DNA from 4 places in the Vreelandella sp. V005 genome. Region 4 is predicted to be linked to each of the others. Evidence: predicted binding sites of a transcription regulator. Region 4 holds the regulator's gene; each other region holds the start of a gene.
The links. Region 4 encodes sigma-54, which starts transcription at its own class of promoters, with help from an activator protein. Its sites were predicted from a motif close to TGGCACNNNNNTTGCTNT; they were not measured.
Positions count from the first base shown of each region.

Region 1: the regulator sigma-54 is predicted to act here: its motif matches at 1,794-1,811, upstream of codB (cytosine permease).
Region 2: the regulator sigma-54 is predicted to act here: its motif matches at 1,427-1,444, upstream of ACUN8H_RS09190 (DUF3305 domain-containing protein).
Region 3: the regulator sigma-54 is predicted to act here: its motif matches at 2,184-2,201, upstream of ACUN8H_RS01395 (HAD-IIB family hydrolase).

Region 1 covers NZ_JBQXYA010000003.1:150,154-153,392, reverse strand. Annotated here, with positions in the region: gene codA (cytosine deaminase) at 1-465, opposite strand, end outside; gene codB (cytosine permease) at 482-1,747, opposite strand; gene ACUN8H_RS09285 (diguanylate cyclase domain-containing protein) at 2,032-3,239, shown strand, end outside.
Region 2 covers NZ_JBQXYA010000003.1:124,256-127,494, reverse strand. Annotated here, with positions in the region: gene mobA (molybdenum cofactor guanylyltransferase MobA) at 1-511, opposite strand, end outside; gene ACUN8H_RS09195 (formate dehydrogenase accessory sulfurtransferase FdhD) at 508-1,377, opposite strand; gene ACUN8H_RS09190 (DUF3305 domain-containing protein) at 1,557-1,994, shown strand; gene ACUN8H_RS09185 (DUF3306 domain-containing protein) at 1,994-2,563, shown strand; gene ACUN8H_RS09180 (4Fe-4S binding protein) at 2,762-3,239, shown strand, end outside.
Region 3 covers NZ_JBQXYA010000001.1:303,430-306,668, forward strand. Annotated here, with positions in the region: gene ACUN8H_RS01390 (glycosyl transferase) at 1-1,102, opposite strand, end outside; gene ACUN8H_RS01395 (HAD-IIB family hydrolase) at 1,099-2,091, opposite strand; gene ACUN8H_RS01400 (OmpA family protein) at 2,579-3,239, opposite strand, start outside.
Region 4 covers NZ_JBQXYA010000001.1:88,338-91,576, forward strand. Annotated here, with positions in the region: gene lptA (lipopolysaccharide transport periplasmic protein LptA) at 1-460, shown strand, start outside; gene lptB (LPS export ABC transporter ATP-binding protein) at 472-1,221, shown strand; gene ACUN8H_RS00445 (RNA polymerase factor sigma-54) at 1,360-2,772, shown strand; gene hpf (ribosome hibernation-promoting factor, HPF/YfiA family) at 2,872-3,180, shown strand; gene ACUN8H_RS00455 (PTS sugar transporter subunit IIA) at 3,185-3,239, shown strand, end outside.

The DNA.
Region 1 (3,239 bases), on a different contig from region 4:
GCCATCTTGCGGAAAAGCGACCACTTGAATATCGATTTTATCTTTTAGCTCGTCGCGCAAACGACACAGCGTTTTTAGGCCAACCAGGCTTGGGTCGCTGGTGTCAGCGTGGGTGCGCACGAACTGCACCCCATTGCCGATCAATAAATTAAGCGTCTTCAGCGCGCGCTCGCGAATGTCCGCCTCTGTGAGCATAGGCTTTCGCTCACTCCAGCGCTCAATGCCTTCAAACAGCGTGCCGCTTTGGTTCCAGCTAGGCTCGCCTGCCGTTAGCGCAGCGTCCAAATGGATATGAGGCTCAATAAATGGCGCGCAGACCAGCTTGGCGCCTGCATCGATTTGACCTTCGCTTGGCGTTTGCGGTGCATCTTGAATAGTAATCGAGCTGAACGTGCCGTCTTCCACGACGAGACGATAAAGCTCTGGGCGCTGGCGTAGGCGGGCGTTAATGATCTGCATGAACATATAAAAAAGCGCTCACTTATTGTTTGGCGGGTGAAGGAAGCGTATCGCTCAGCGTAGCGTGTTTTAAACGCAGCAGCACGGCGTAGCTGCCCGCTGCTACCGCCACCCCCACTAAGGGCGGCAACAAAGGTGAAAGGTAGGCAGCGCTGGCGCCTATCGCGTAGGCGGCTAGCCCACGGCGATTGAAATCGGGTAGCCGAGCAGCGTTTAGCTCGGGATAGCGGCCTTTATACTTGAGCCAGAAATCCGCCATGATGACCCCGCCCATGGGGGGAATAAAGGTGCCAAGTAGGACTAAAAAGGGGATTAGCAGATTGTACATGCCGCCGACCGCTAGCACCGTACCAATGGCAGCACCTGCTACGGTGACTAAGCGGCGTTTTTCAGTACGCAGCAAATTGCAGCCCGCTACCGCGAAGTTGTAGATAGTGTTGTCCTGTGTCGTCCAGATATTAAGAAACAGCATGAGTACGGCGATAGACACAAATCCTTGAGCGATCAGCACATCGACGATATCCGCCTGCTGGTAAATCATGGTGCCGAGCGCGCCTGTTAGGACCATTAAGCCGTTACCGACAAAAAACGCTGCCAGCGTTGCGATGACCGCAGTTTTGGGCGTTTTGGCAAAACGACTCCAGTTGGTGGCTTGGGTGCCACCGCTAATAAAGGTGCCGATGATGACCGTCACCGCTGCTGCCACGCTCATACTCTCCGAGGGCGTTTGTTGGCTTAACCCGGCAAAGCCGCGCACATCGACGAGCCCGGTGAATAGGCTGATCAAGATAAACAGCATCATGGCAGGGACAGTAAAGCGCGACAGCCAGTCCATACCCTTGTAACCGATCATGGCGGTCACACAGAAGCCAAAACCAAAAAGCACCATTAAGGGGATTTCCAGCCATTCAGGCATTCCCATGGTGCGCACCAGTACCAGTGCGATGGTTGCTGTCCCCCACGCATACCAGCCGATTTGGGTAAAGCCGAGGATAAAGTCAGAGAGCTTGCTGCCTTTTTCGCCAAAACAGAAGCGCCCCATCAACACTGAATTAAGCCCACTTTTACAGGCGATATAGGCAAGCGCTGCGGCATACGTACCCAGCAGCAAATTGCCTATGAGTATGATCCATAACAGCTTACCAATTGGGAAAGCTTGTCCTAAGGAGCCACCCGCCCACATGGTCGCGGTAAAAAAGGTAAAGCCTAGCAGTACGGCAGAAGCGGAGAGCAACCCCTTCCGAGCATGGGTAGGGACTTCGCTGAGCGGGTAATCAGACTGGTGCATCACGATCTCCTAACGTAAGTAAGTAAAGTGATTAGCTAATAACTTACTAGCAAAAGACGTGCCAAAAATAATTAGCCTCAAAGAAGTGCAAAGCGTGTTTTTTAAAACATATTCACTCTTTTTAATGATACTTTATTAAATAAAGGCTAATAATTTCGTTTTATTTACCGATGTAAACAATATGAAAAAAACGATTCGTACAGAGCGATGTGTACAAAAAAGAATATTGCTTAGTGCAATGACTAATTGAGTCATTGCGTGGTAGCGATAAGGAACCCGACTAAATGCAAGCACCGCAGCCTGTGAACGCTTCACCGCCTACTGCTAACCTTTCCTGGCACCGTTCGCTAGTAGGGAAATTGGTCATTTTTATGCTGTTGGGCGTGCTGTTTGCCTATTTGATGGGCGCGTTGTCAGGTTTTTTGATGGTGGAACGGGGCGCGCGCGAACAGTGGTGGCGTGAAGCGCAAGTGAACACCCAGATCGTTAGTGCCACCATTCGGCGTATCTATACCTCTGTGGCGGTTAAAACAGACGATACAGGGCAGGTGACGCATATTATCTCACCACGCGCGATTGGCGATGAGGAGTCAGTGCTTGAAACAGGGTTTAGCCCAGTTGATGTCTTAGCATTGGCCAGTGCCCAAACTCGCAACAATGTCTGGTTATTTGCCGAGTCGCCGCAAGGCAAACTAGAGAAGATGGTGGATGCCCGTAATACCGTTGAGTCTAACGCTTTACTGGCGGTGAGTAGTTGGCGGTCCATGTCGCAAGCGGCTGACTTTTACGTGGGGTTTGCCAAAATTGGTAATGAAGAGCATTTTATTAGTTCACTGCCGATTGTGACCTCTGAAGGCCAGCTATTGGGTGTTGTGGTTTCCACTATTGGCCAGAAAGCGTCTCTTTATCAGATACGCAACGATCTAATCCAAAAAGCGTTTTTGGCGCTTCTAGCGGTACTGCTTGCCACAGCGTTGCTGTTAAGTATTTTGATGCGACGATTATTTAGACCTGTACCTGTATTGGTACGGGCGCTAACCGCCATCGCTAAAAACCAAACCCAAAGCACTACGCCTTACACGCAACGCAAAGATGAGATTGGCCGTATGGCAAATGCTATTGATGCCCTGCGCAAGAAGGTTATTGAACGTGAGCACCTGCTTGATGTGAAAGATGAGGCCCTGCGTTTTCAACATCTTGCCCATCACGATGAGTTAACCAAATTACCTAACCGTATACAGCTTAATGATGCTTTAAAAGCGGCGGTGCGCTCACTGCTTCAAGGCGACGTATTTAACGTCATGCTGTTCGACCTTGATCACTTTAAAGAAGTAAACGACAGCTTGGGCCATGCGGCGGGCGATGCGCTGTTGATAGAAGTCAGCCAGCGAGTGCAGGGGTTGCTGACAGAGAACGACTTAGTGGCGCGCTTAGGCGGCGATGAATTCGCCATCATTCAGAGCGTTTCGCGTAGTGCGCTGGAAGAGGCCAA
Region 2 (3,239 bases), on a different contig from region 4:
TATCGACTTTGCACCAAGCATGGCGAGCGTACCAGCGGTCAATCTTGCGCTCGCCTTCGGCAAGCGTTGCGGCCAAATCATCGGCCAGCGAGGTGCGCAGCAGCGCAACGACAGGGTGCAACCGCTCACCATCAAAGGCGACGGCTATATCATGATCACCAATGCCTGCCACCATGCGTGCGACTAGGTCGTCAGGCAGGGCGGGGGAGTCGCACGGAACCACCAGCAGCCAAGGCGTTTTGGCCGCACAAAGGCCGCTATAGATACCCATTAAAGGGCCTTTAAAGCCCGCTTCTTTATCGGCAATCACGCGATCGGCAAAGAAATGGTAAGCGTCGGCATTGCGGTTGGCGTTAATCAGCAGCTCAGCCACTTGGCCTTTAAGGCGTTTGACGACATGGCCGACTAACGGCAGGCCGGCGAACGGCTCAAGTCCTTTATCACGGCCACCCATTCTGCGCCCTTCGCCGCCCGCGAGGATCATGCCGGTGAGTTCGTGAGTGGGAATCATGAGCTTGCCTCTTTCGATGAACGAGTCTGGGGCGGACGATTAGGTATCGCATCCAACGCCAGGCGATTGTGGGTATTAATAGCCTGAAAATGGCGGCCTTTAGCGCGGGCAATCAGCATGACGCCGAAGCGTTCGGCCAGTTCAACGCCTTTTTGGGTAACGCCGGAGCGCGAGACCAGCACGCTAATGCCCATTTGCGCCACTTTCAGTACCATTTCAGACGTCAGTCGCCCGGTGGTGTAGAAGATGTCGGCATCGGCACTGCCGGCTTGTTGTAGCCATTGCCGCCCTGCTAGCGTATCTACCGCGTTGTGCCGACCAACATCCTCGACAAAGTCGAGCACCTCGGTTTGACGGCAAAGTGCGCAGCCGTGAACGGCGCCTGCGCTACGGTAGGTTTCATTATAGGCGTTAAGATTTTGCAGTAGTTGATAGAGCGATGATTGTGTCAATTGAGTCTTGGGTAGTGCTGTGAGCGCTGTTTGATCGAGTAGCTTACCAAAGACCGTGCCCTGGCCGCAGCCAGTCGTGACGGTACGAGTGCTTAACCGCGCCTCTAAATCTTCGGGTAAGTGGCGTGTGATCACGACCGCGGCTTCTACTTCCCAATCGACCTGCACGGCGGCTAAGTCAGCCGCGGCACGCAACAGGCCTTGGTTGCGTAGATAACCCACGACCAATGCTTCCGGATCATCGCCCAGCGTCATCAGTGTGACGATCTCTCGCTTATTAAGGTACACGGTGAGTGCCCGTTCAGCGGCGATTGCCTGCTGGCGCGTATCGCCGTATTCATCAACGATACTGATTTCGGTGGTGGCCGGTAGGCGGGCTCGGCTTATTTGAAGGGTAGGCTGAAGGGCGGGCATCCATGAACCTCACAAAAGAGTTCTCGCAGAACGACAGGGTTGACGATGATGGCGCTGGGGATGCTTACTTGTCTACCCATTCAAGCGCTATCCTTATCTGTGCGTTTTTTCTAACGACGATTTTTTCGAATGCCATTTCTTCACGTGCCATCCATGTAAGGTTCAGGGTATTTAAAATTATGAGCGATAACTTACGCCCAATCAGTATTACCTTGGTGGCTGAGGCCAAGCAGGTGAAACGTTTTACGCTGACCCAGTGGCGCATAGCAGAGCTTGCGCTGAGCGATCAGGGTGACAATGTGGTCAATCTACAGCTTTCGATGACCGAGCGTGCTGCTTACCGGTTCAATTTAACATCGACTACGCCGCGATTATTTGTGCGGGCAGGCTTTTCTGGGCAAACACCCAAGCCAGATGCCATCACCGCCAGCCAGGACGTGGCGGCCGGTTGGATGGACGGCGAGCAGCAGGTGCTGGAAGCCGCCATGCCACTGGCCATTCAGGTTTGGCTTGAGAGCTATCTGGCACGTCATGGAGAAGCGCCGATGGAAATGCGCAAGAAAAAACGCAAAGGGGCGGGACGTGCCAAAGATACGCCTACCCAGGAGCAGCCGTAATGAGCCGCTTGGAACGCTGGTCGCGGTTGAAGCGCAACGTTGAAACAGAAGAGGCGTCGGCCATTGATGACCTGCCCGCTGACCCAGAAGCGGCGTTTCATGATGAGGCCGGTCAGCTTGAGGCGGAGAATGAACACCCCCTGACACCGCCTGCGCAGGCGCCTGAACCCGGCAGCTTAGACCACACCTTGCCAGACCCTGAGACGCTGCAAGCGGGCAGTGACTTCAGCGCGTACATGGTGCCGGGCGTCAGCGGTGCTTTGCGTCGTCAAGCGCTTAAGCGGCTTTGGGCCACCGGTAACTACAACGTGCGCGATGGTTTAGACGATTACGACGCCGACTACCATAAACTGCTGAAACCGATGTCGTCAGAACTTGCCGGTAAGCTTCGCCAGTGGACACATAAAGTAGAAGAAGCCGTCGATAAACAAGTAACTGACACCCAACCCGAGCGCGCAAAAGACATCGGCGAGCAAGAAGCGTCTCTACCTGCTGAGGACAGCAGCTCAAAAAATGCCTCACTAGACGACCAGTCTGATTATTCATCTGACCGAGAAAAAAACACCTAGCCTTTGTTGAAAGTAGATGTAAAACAAAGCATTGAATGATGCTGATAGCTCAAGCGTTGGAAGCGTTGACGGTAATTAATTTGGCAAATAGTGGTTTTCGCCATAGGCTTAACTTAGTTTCCGCACATTGTTATGCCACAATAGTTAAATATATAACTCAAAAATATAATAAGAATTATTCACTGACCGTGAGAATGCATGAATCAACGAATCCAACTGGCGTCTGTAGACGACCAGCGTAATGCCGAGGCTCGAGAAACGGTACGCCGACGTATCTCTTGGCCTGCCAACTTAACGCCTGCCAATGTGACTTATCACAGCCGTGGTCATGCCCTGTTGATAGGTACTTCCGCTGACGTAAACGCTGCTGCGCGCGCGCTTCAAGGCCGCGGTCTGGCCTCGCTCACGCTGCTAATGACCGGGCCTGCCGCCCATGGCCAGGACAGCGAGATAGCAGATACAGCCGTCGCCAGCGAACCGGTTGTCACCCAAGCGCTTAGCAGCCATCAATTGGCCCAGCTGCGCATCAATGGTTATCTCGGGGCTTTTCGCGTTCAGCTTGACGAGGAAGATGCGCCGCTGGATCTTGCCCGCGCGTTGATTGAGCGCGACAGCTTCGATCTAATTCTCGATCTTGCGTCAACCACTCATACCCAGCGCTGGGAGCTACCGCCTC
Region 3 (3,239 bases), 220 kb from region 4:
GGAACAAGTTGCCTGCTTCCAGCAGGTTGCTGGCGAAGAGTTCGACCGCCTGCTCTTCGCTATGGCGATCGAGGCTCAAACCGTTCATGGTCGCATCGTGGTCGTAGGCTTCGATCAAATCCAATGCAAAGCGGTAGTAAGTGGCTTTGAGCGTGCGAAAGTCTTCACTGCTAAAGGTAATCCCTTGCGTGGCCAACTTGCGATACAACGCTTTGGAGATATCCAAACTCATCCGGTTCAAGCCGCCGTTAGGGTCCTCTTCACTCACTGGTTGGTGCTTGTGGTCGTAGGCATCGGCGATGTCCACCTGGCAGATCTGGCGCGTAGAATAGTTGCGCTGAAGCTCCGATAACACCCCGATTTCCAGCCCCCAATCGGCAGGAATTCGAATGCCTTCGAGCACCTCGCTGCGCATCGCAAACTCGCCCGAAAGCGGGTAGCGGAAGCTATCCAAGTAGTCGAGATACGCCAGCGGCCCGCAGACGGTTTTCAGCGCCCGCAGCAACGGCGTCACCAGCAGCCGAGAAACCCGGCCATTGAGTTTGCCCTCCGCAATGCGGGGGTAATAACCTTTACAGAAACTATAATTGAAATTGGGGTGGGCGACCGGATACATCAGGCGCGCCAGCAAACCGCGCTCATAAGTGAGAATATCGCAATCGTGCAGCCCCACTACCGTCGAGCGAGCTGACGACAGCATATACCCAGCGCAATACCAAACGTTACGCCCTTTTCCAGGCTCCAACGCCCCTAGCCCATGCGCTTCCAGCTCCGCATCCAGCGCTCTCAGGCGCGGGCCATCGTTCCACAAAATACGCGTATGCTGTGGCAGGCGCGAGAAAAACTCCCGAGCGAATAAAAACTGCTCACGGTCGGCACGATCCAGACCAATGACTATCTCATTGAGATAAGGCACTTTAACCAGCTCATCGACAATCGCTGACAGCGCTGGCCCCTCTAACTCCGAAAACAGTGACGGTAGAATCAAGCCCATCGGCCGCCGACGAGCGAACTGGCAAAGCTCTTCTTCTAACGCCTCCACTGGGCGCTTCGTCAGGTTATGAAAGTCAGTAATAATGCCGTTTTGATGAAAGTCACTCATGCGCTTGCCTCCCTGGATTCGTCGAACTGTTCTTGATTAACGAACCGCTCTACAACAACAGCATCACCCTTCTCTGCCGTCGCTAAACGGCGTTCGTCTCGCCCCCACCAGTGGGCCACCCCCTCGGCCCAGCCGGTTGGCCCGGTTGCTTCCGTGCGGTAAAGCGCACTGTTACATGGCTCAACGACTAAGTCATGACACCCACGGATCACCACGGCCTGATCCACCGCCTCAAGCATAGAGATATCATTTGGCCCATCTCCCAGGCCTAACGAGAGAGGCGTCCGGCCTCTCAAGGCCGTAAAGCGTTTGACCAGCCACTCCACGGCGCTGCCTTTGTCCGCCGCACGCCCCATCACATGCCAGAAACGCCCGCCTTGTGTTAGCTGCAGGCCATCCCCTTCCAAAGCCGCACGAAATGTTTCCAATGCCGCGTCACTATCTTTCCACAACAGCGGCTCGCTGCCTTCCCGCTGCCGCGCATCATGGGCACGGGATTCATCCAACCCCGTCAGTTCCATTACTTCCTTCACACTCAACTCACCCATGCGGGTAAATTGAACATCCAAACGCTCGCGCCACACCTTTAAACGCGCACTTATAAAACCAATATCCACCCCAGGATGTTTAATCACCACTCCATCACGACCACCGCCAGGGCGGTCTAACCGCGCATGGCACCAGCCTGGCGGCAGGCCAATCACCGCCCCATTTTCCGCAATAAACGGCGTCGCGGTGAGGCCGAGCGCTTCGCGCAAGGGAATCAACTCCGCACGGGTTTTACTGGTAACCGGAATGACCGGCACGCCCATTTGCTTAAAACGAGCCAGCCAAGGGGCGGCCGGGCTGAAGTCATAGGTGTGGTGATCCAGCAGCGAGCCATCTAAATCGGTCACCACTATACGCGGCGGCAACATCGGGTCGGCTGATGCGGTGAATGAAGATGGCGATGGAGAAAGCGGCGCTGAAAATTGATTTGATTCCGGCATGGCACTACCTCTTTTCGGTCTTAGCGCATCATCGATGTATATGGCAAGGATAGCTAATCGCTAAGTCCCGCAATGGTTCGGCTAAGAAAAAGATAGCAAGTTATAAGCCAAAACGAAGAAACGTAGTTTTAGCAGCAGGTTATGGCGCATTTGAGAACGCCCAGGGAGATGGCTTCGCTGCAGGCACCAAAAAGAAGCAGCCTAAAAGCACCAAAAAGGCGCATGAGGCACTTTAGTGCACTTTTTGCGTCGGTAAACGAAAAAAAACTAACACAAGACTTGGCAGCGGCGCATAAATAGCTATACTTATCTTGTACCCACTGGTTGTCCTGTACACCCCTCACCTGACGCCAGTGGGCTGCAGTGAGCCAAGCCCTTTCTACCCGCCTCCCCCGGCGGTTTTTTTTATGCTGGAAAAGTGGGATACACCGCGGGCAGAGATTGCCGCGTCGCTGCGCTCCTCGCAATGACATGGGAAGTCAGAGCTCTACTCCACATGAATAACGACTTCAACCCGACGGTTACGCGCACGCCCTTCTGCCGTGGCGTTACTTTCCAGTGGCCTAGTGGCCGCCAAGCCAACCGCGCGCAGGCGCTCTGCATCGACGCCCGACGCTTCGAGCGCCTCCACAATGGCAATGGCCCGTGCACTCGAGAGGGCCCAGTTGGAAGAGAATTCTTCAGTATTGATCGTTTGGCTATCAGAGTGGCCTTCCACCCATACCTCGCCATCGTAGCGCTGTATCGTCTCCAGCAAGCTACCCACTAGCGATGACCCATCGTCGGTCAACTCAGCCGTAGCGGAAGGAAATAGCAGTTGATCCTGCACACGCAAACTAATCCCCTCATCCACTCGTGACACCTCGACACCTTCCAAGTCGGGTAGATAGGTAGACTCTTCAACGCGCTGAGACAGCGCCTGGTTCAAGGCCAAGGCCCCCGACACCGATTCATCGCTAACCGGTTGCACGTTCACCGGCGGCCGATCGGTCAATACCACCATGTAATCCGCCAAGGGTGACGAAAAATCATCGCTACCGGCTGGCATCAACAGTTTGGGCAATGTAATGGCGGGCGCCGGGGGCGGTGCGGCCAAGAGCGGTGGAACACCGTAACTAACGCGCCGGAGCCGCTCAGAAAGCGGCGGC
Region 4 (3,239 bases):
CTTAGCGCTGCCGCTCTCGGCCCTGGCCCAAAACAGTCAGGCCCCGGTGGAAGTCGAAGCCGATCGTTTAGATCTTGATCAGCGCGCGGGTACCGCTGTCTACAGCGGCGATGTCAACATCCGTCAAGGTGAAATGCAGTTACGAGGCGATCGTGTAGAGATCGAACGCAATGAGGCAGGTGAGCTCTCCCGCGCCACCTCGACCGGTGAACGCGCCTACTTGCGCCATCAGGTCGAAGGGCAAGAAGGTCCTACGGAAGGCTGGGCAAGGCGCATTATTTATCATGTCGCCGAGCGTCGGGTCGAGCTGATAGACCAAGCCGAATTGATCCAACAAGCAGATACCTTTACCGGCGGTCGTCTTGAATATTTCATTGACCGTGAAGTGATCCAAGCGCGCTCTGACGTAGACGGCAGCGAACCCCAGCGTATCCGCATGACGCTTCAGCCCGAACAATAGGGAGCCACGCTTTGGCAACTACAGACACTGCGCCCATCAAAACCTTGTATGCCCACCACTTGGCCAAAAGCTACAAACGTCGCCGGGTGGTCAAAGACATTAATTTAGAGATTTCCCAAGGCAGCGTGGTTGGCTTGCTCGGCCCCAACGGCGCGGGCAAAACCACCTCGTTTTATATGATCGTGGGGCTGGTAAAATCCGATGCAGGCAAAGTGGGCATCGACGAGGTAGACCTCACCCGCGCTCCCATGCATGAGCGTGCAGCGGCGGGGATTGGCTACCTGCCACAAGAGGCGTCGATTTTCCGTAAATTATCGGTCGCCGATAATATTATGGCGATACTTGAAACGCGCAAAGAGCTTAACCGCAGCGATCGCGAGCAGCGCCTGGAGGCACTGCTAGAAGACTTCCATATCACGCATATTCGCGACAACCTGGGCATGAGCCTTTCAGGCGGCGAACGCAGGCGAGTAGAAATAGCTCGCTCACTAGCCACGGAACCCGCCTTTATATTATTGGATGAGCCGTTTGCTGGCGTTGACCCCATTTCGGTCGGCGAGATTAAAACCATCATCCGGGCTCTTAAGCAGCGTCATATTGGCGTACTCATCACTGACCACAACGTGCGCGAAACGCTCGACATCTGCGATATCGCCTACATCGTGGGCGATGGGCAGATCATCGCCAGCGGCTCAACCGAATCGATTCTGACTAACCAAAAAGTGAGAGACGTTTATTTAGGCGCTGATTTTCGCCTCTGAGTTGATTTTTGCATCTAAACTTTTTGCCTCTAAATCGTGTTCCACAACAACTTTACTACCAATGGCATGCTTATTGCACTTGCGCCCAGGAGCTACTCACACTAGGGTGGAGCATTCTGATTAACGAGTGGTTCTCAGATGGTCATGAAAGCTTCTCTCCAACTGCGTATCGGCACACAGCTAACCATGACGCCTCAGCTGCAGCAGGCGATTGCCCTGCTACAGCTGTCAACGCTGGACCTCCGTCAAGAAATTCAGCAGGCCTTGGATGCCAATCCCCTGCTGGAACAGGAAGATGAATTTAGCGAGCAGGCCGTCAGCGAGACTAAAGAGGAAGAGTGGTCAGAGAGTATTCCTACCGAATTATCCGTCGACAGCGACTGGTCTGACACCTATCAAGACGTTGGCACTCACAGCGGCAGCAGCGAAGGCCCTGACTTCGAGCGTCAGGCGGCTGGCCAGAGTCTTCATGGGCACTTGCTGTGGCAACTTGCGATGACCGATTTTGGTGCCAGGGAGCAGCTAGTCGCAGAAAGCCTAATCGATGCGCTTGACGCGAATGGCTACTTAACCCAGCCGCTTAATGACATCCGTGAAGGGCTTCGCGACCAGGGAATCGAAGGGCTCAGCCAGCGCGAAGTAGAAACCATTCTACTTAAACTCCAGCAGTTCGAGCCCACGGGGATATTTGCCCGCGACTTGCGGGAGTGCTTAATGCTGCAGTTGGCTGCCCTGCCCGATAACACACCACTACTGGTGCCCGCTCGTCGCTTAGTGCGTCAATTTCTTGAAGCATTGGGTAAAGACGACATACGTTTGCTCAAGCGCCGCCTGGGGCTCGATGACGCCCAATTGGCGGATGTCATTCTGCTAATACGCAGTCTTGATCCCCGCCCAGGCAGCGCCTATGGCGATACCGACGACAGCTACGTAACGCCGGATCTCGTCGTACGCCATGACCATGAAGGCTGGCACTTAGAACTCAACCCAGAGGCCCTGCCAAGACTGCGCATTCAGCCCGATTACGCCAGCCTGATCAAACGTGCTGACAAAAGCCAAGACAACCAGTTTTTGAAAGAGCACCTGCAAGAAGCACGCTGGCTGATCAAAAGCCTCTCTAGTCGCAACGATACCTTGCTGCGGGTTGGCCGCGAAATTGTCACACGACAAATTGGCTTTTTAGAACATGGCGAAGAAGCCATGAAACCGCTTATTCTGGCCGATATCGCCGAAGCCGTCGAAATGCACGAGTCGACAATCTCCCGAGTAACCACTCAGAAATTTATTCATACGCCTCGGGGCGTTTTTGAGCTCAAATACTTTTTTTCAAGCCAAGTCAGCGGCCAGGACGGTGACAGCCACTCAAGCACCGCGATCCGCGCCCGCCTTAAGAAGCTAATTCAAGAGGAACCGCCCGGCAAACCACTTTCTGATAGTCGTTTAGTAACACTATTAGGCGAGGGGGGAATTCAGGTAGCCCGCCGTACGGTGGCAAAATATCGCGAAGCGATGGGCATTCCCTCTTCCAGTGAACGCCGTCGCTTACGCTAGCGCTGGTCAACGTTTAAGGGGAAACTCTCGACAAGGGCTTTGCAATACGGCAAAAAGGGTTACAATCGAAGTACAGTCCGATGGATAAGGAGTACGTCAATGCAAGTTAATATCACTGGTCATCACGTAGAACTGACTGACGCCTTGCGTGACTATGTCAACGAAAAGCTTGAACGTGTAGAGCGCCATTACGACAATATAACCACGGTGCAAGTCACCCTATCGGTGGAGAAAGAGCGCCAGCAAGCCGCCTGTACACTGCATGCAGCAGGGGCTGATTTACATGCCGAAGCCCTAGACAGTGATATGTACGCCGCCATTGACGCGTTAGCGGACAAAATTGACCGTCAACTTGTTAAACATAAGGAAAAAGCACAAGCTCGCGCCCAAGGCGCTGGCGTGCGTTAATTCAATGACGTTGGAAACCATACTCCCCCCGGAACGGGTTCTTTTTGACGTCCCCGGGG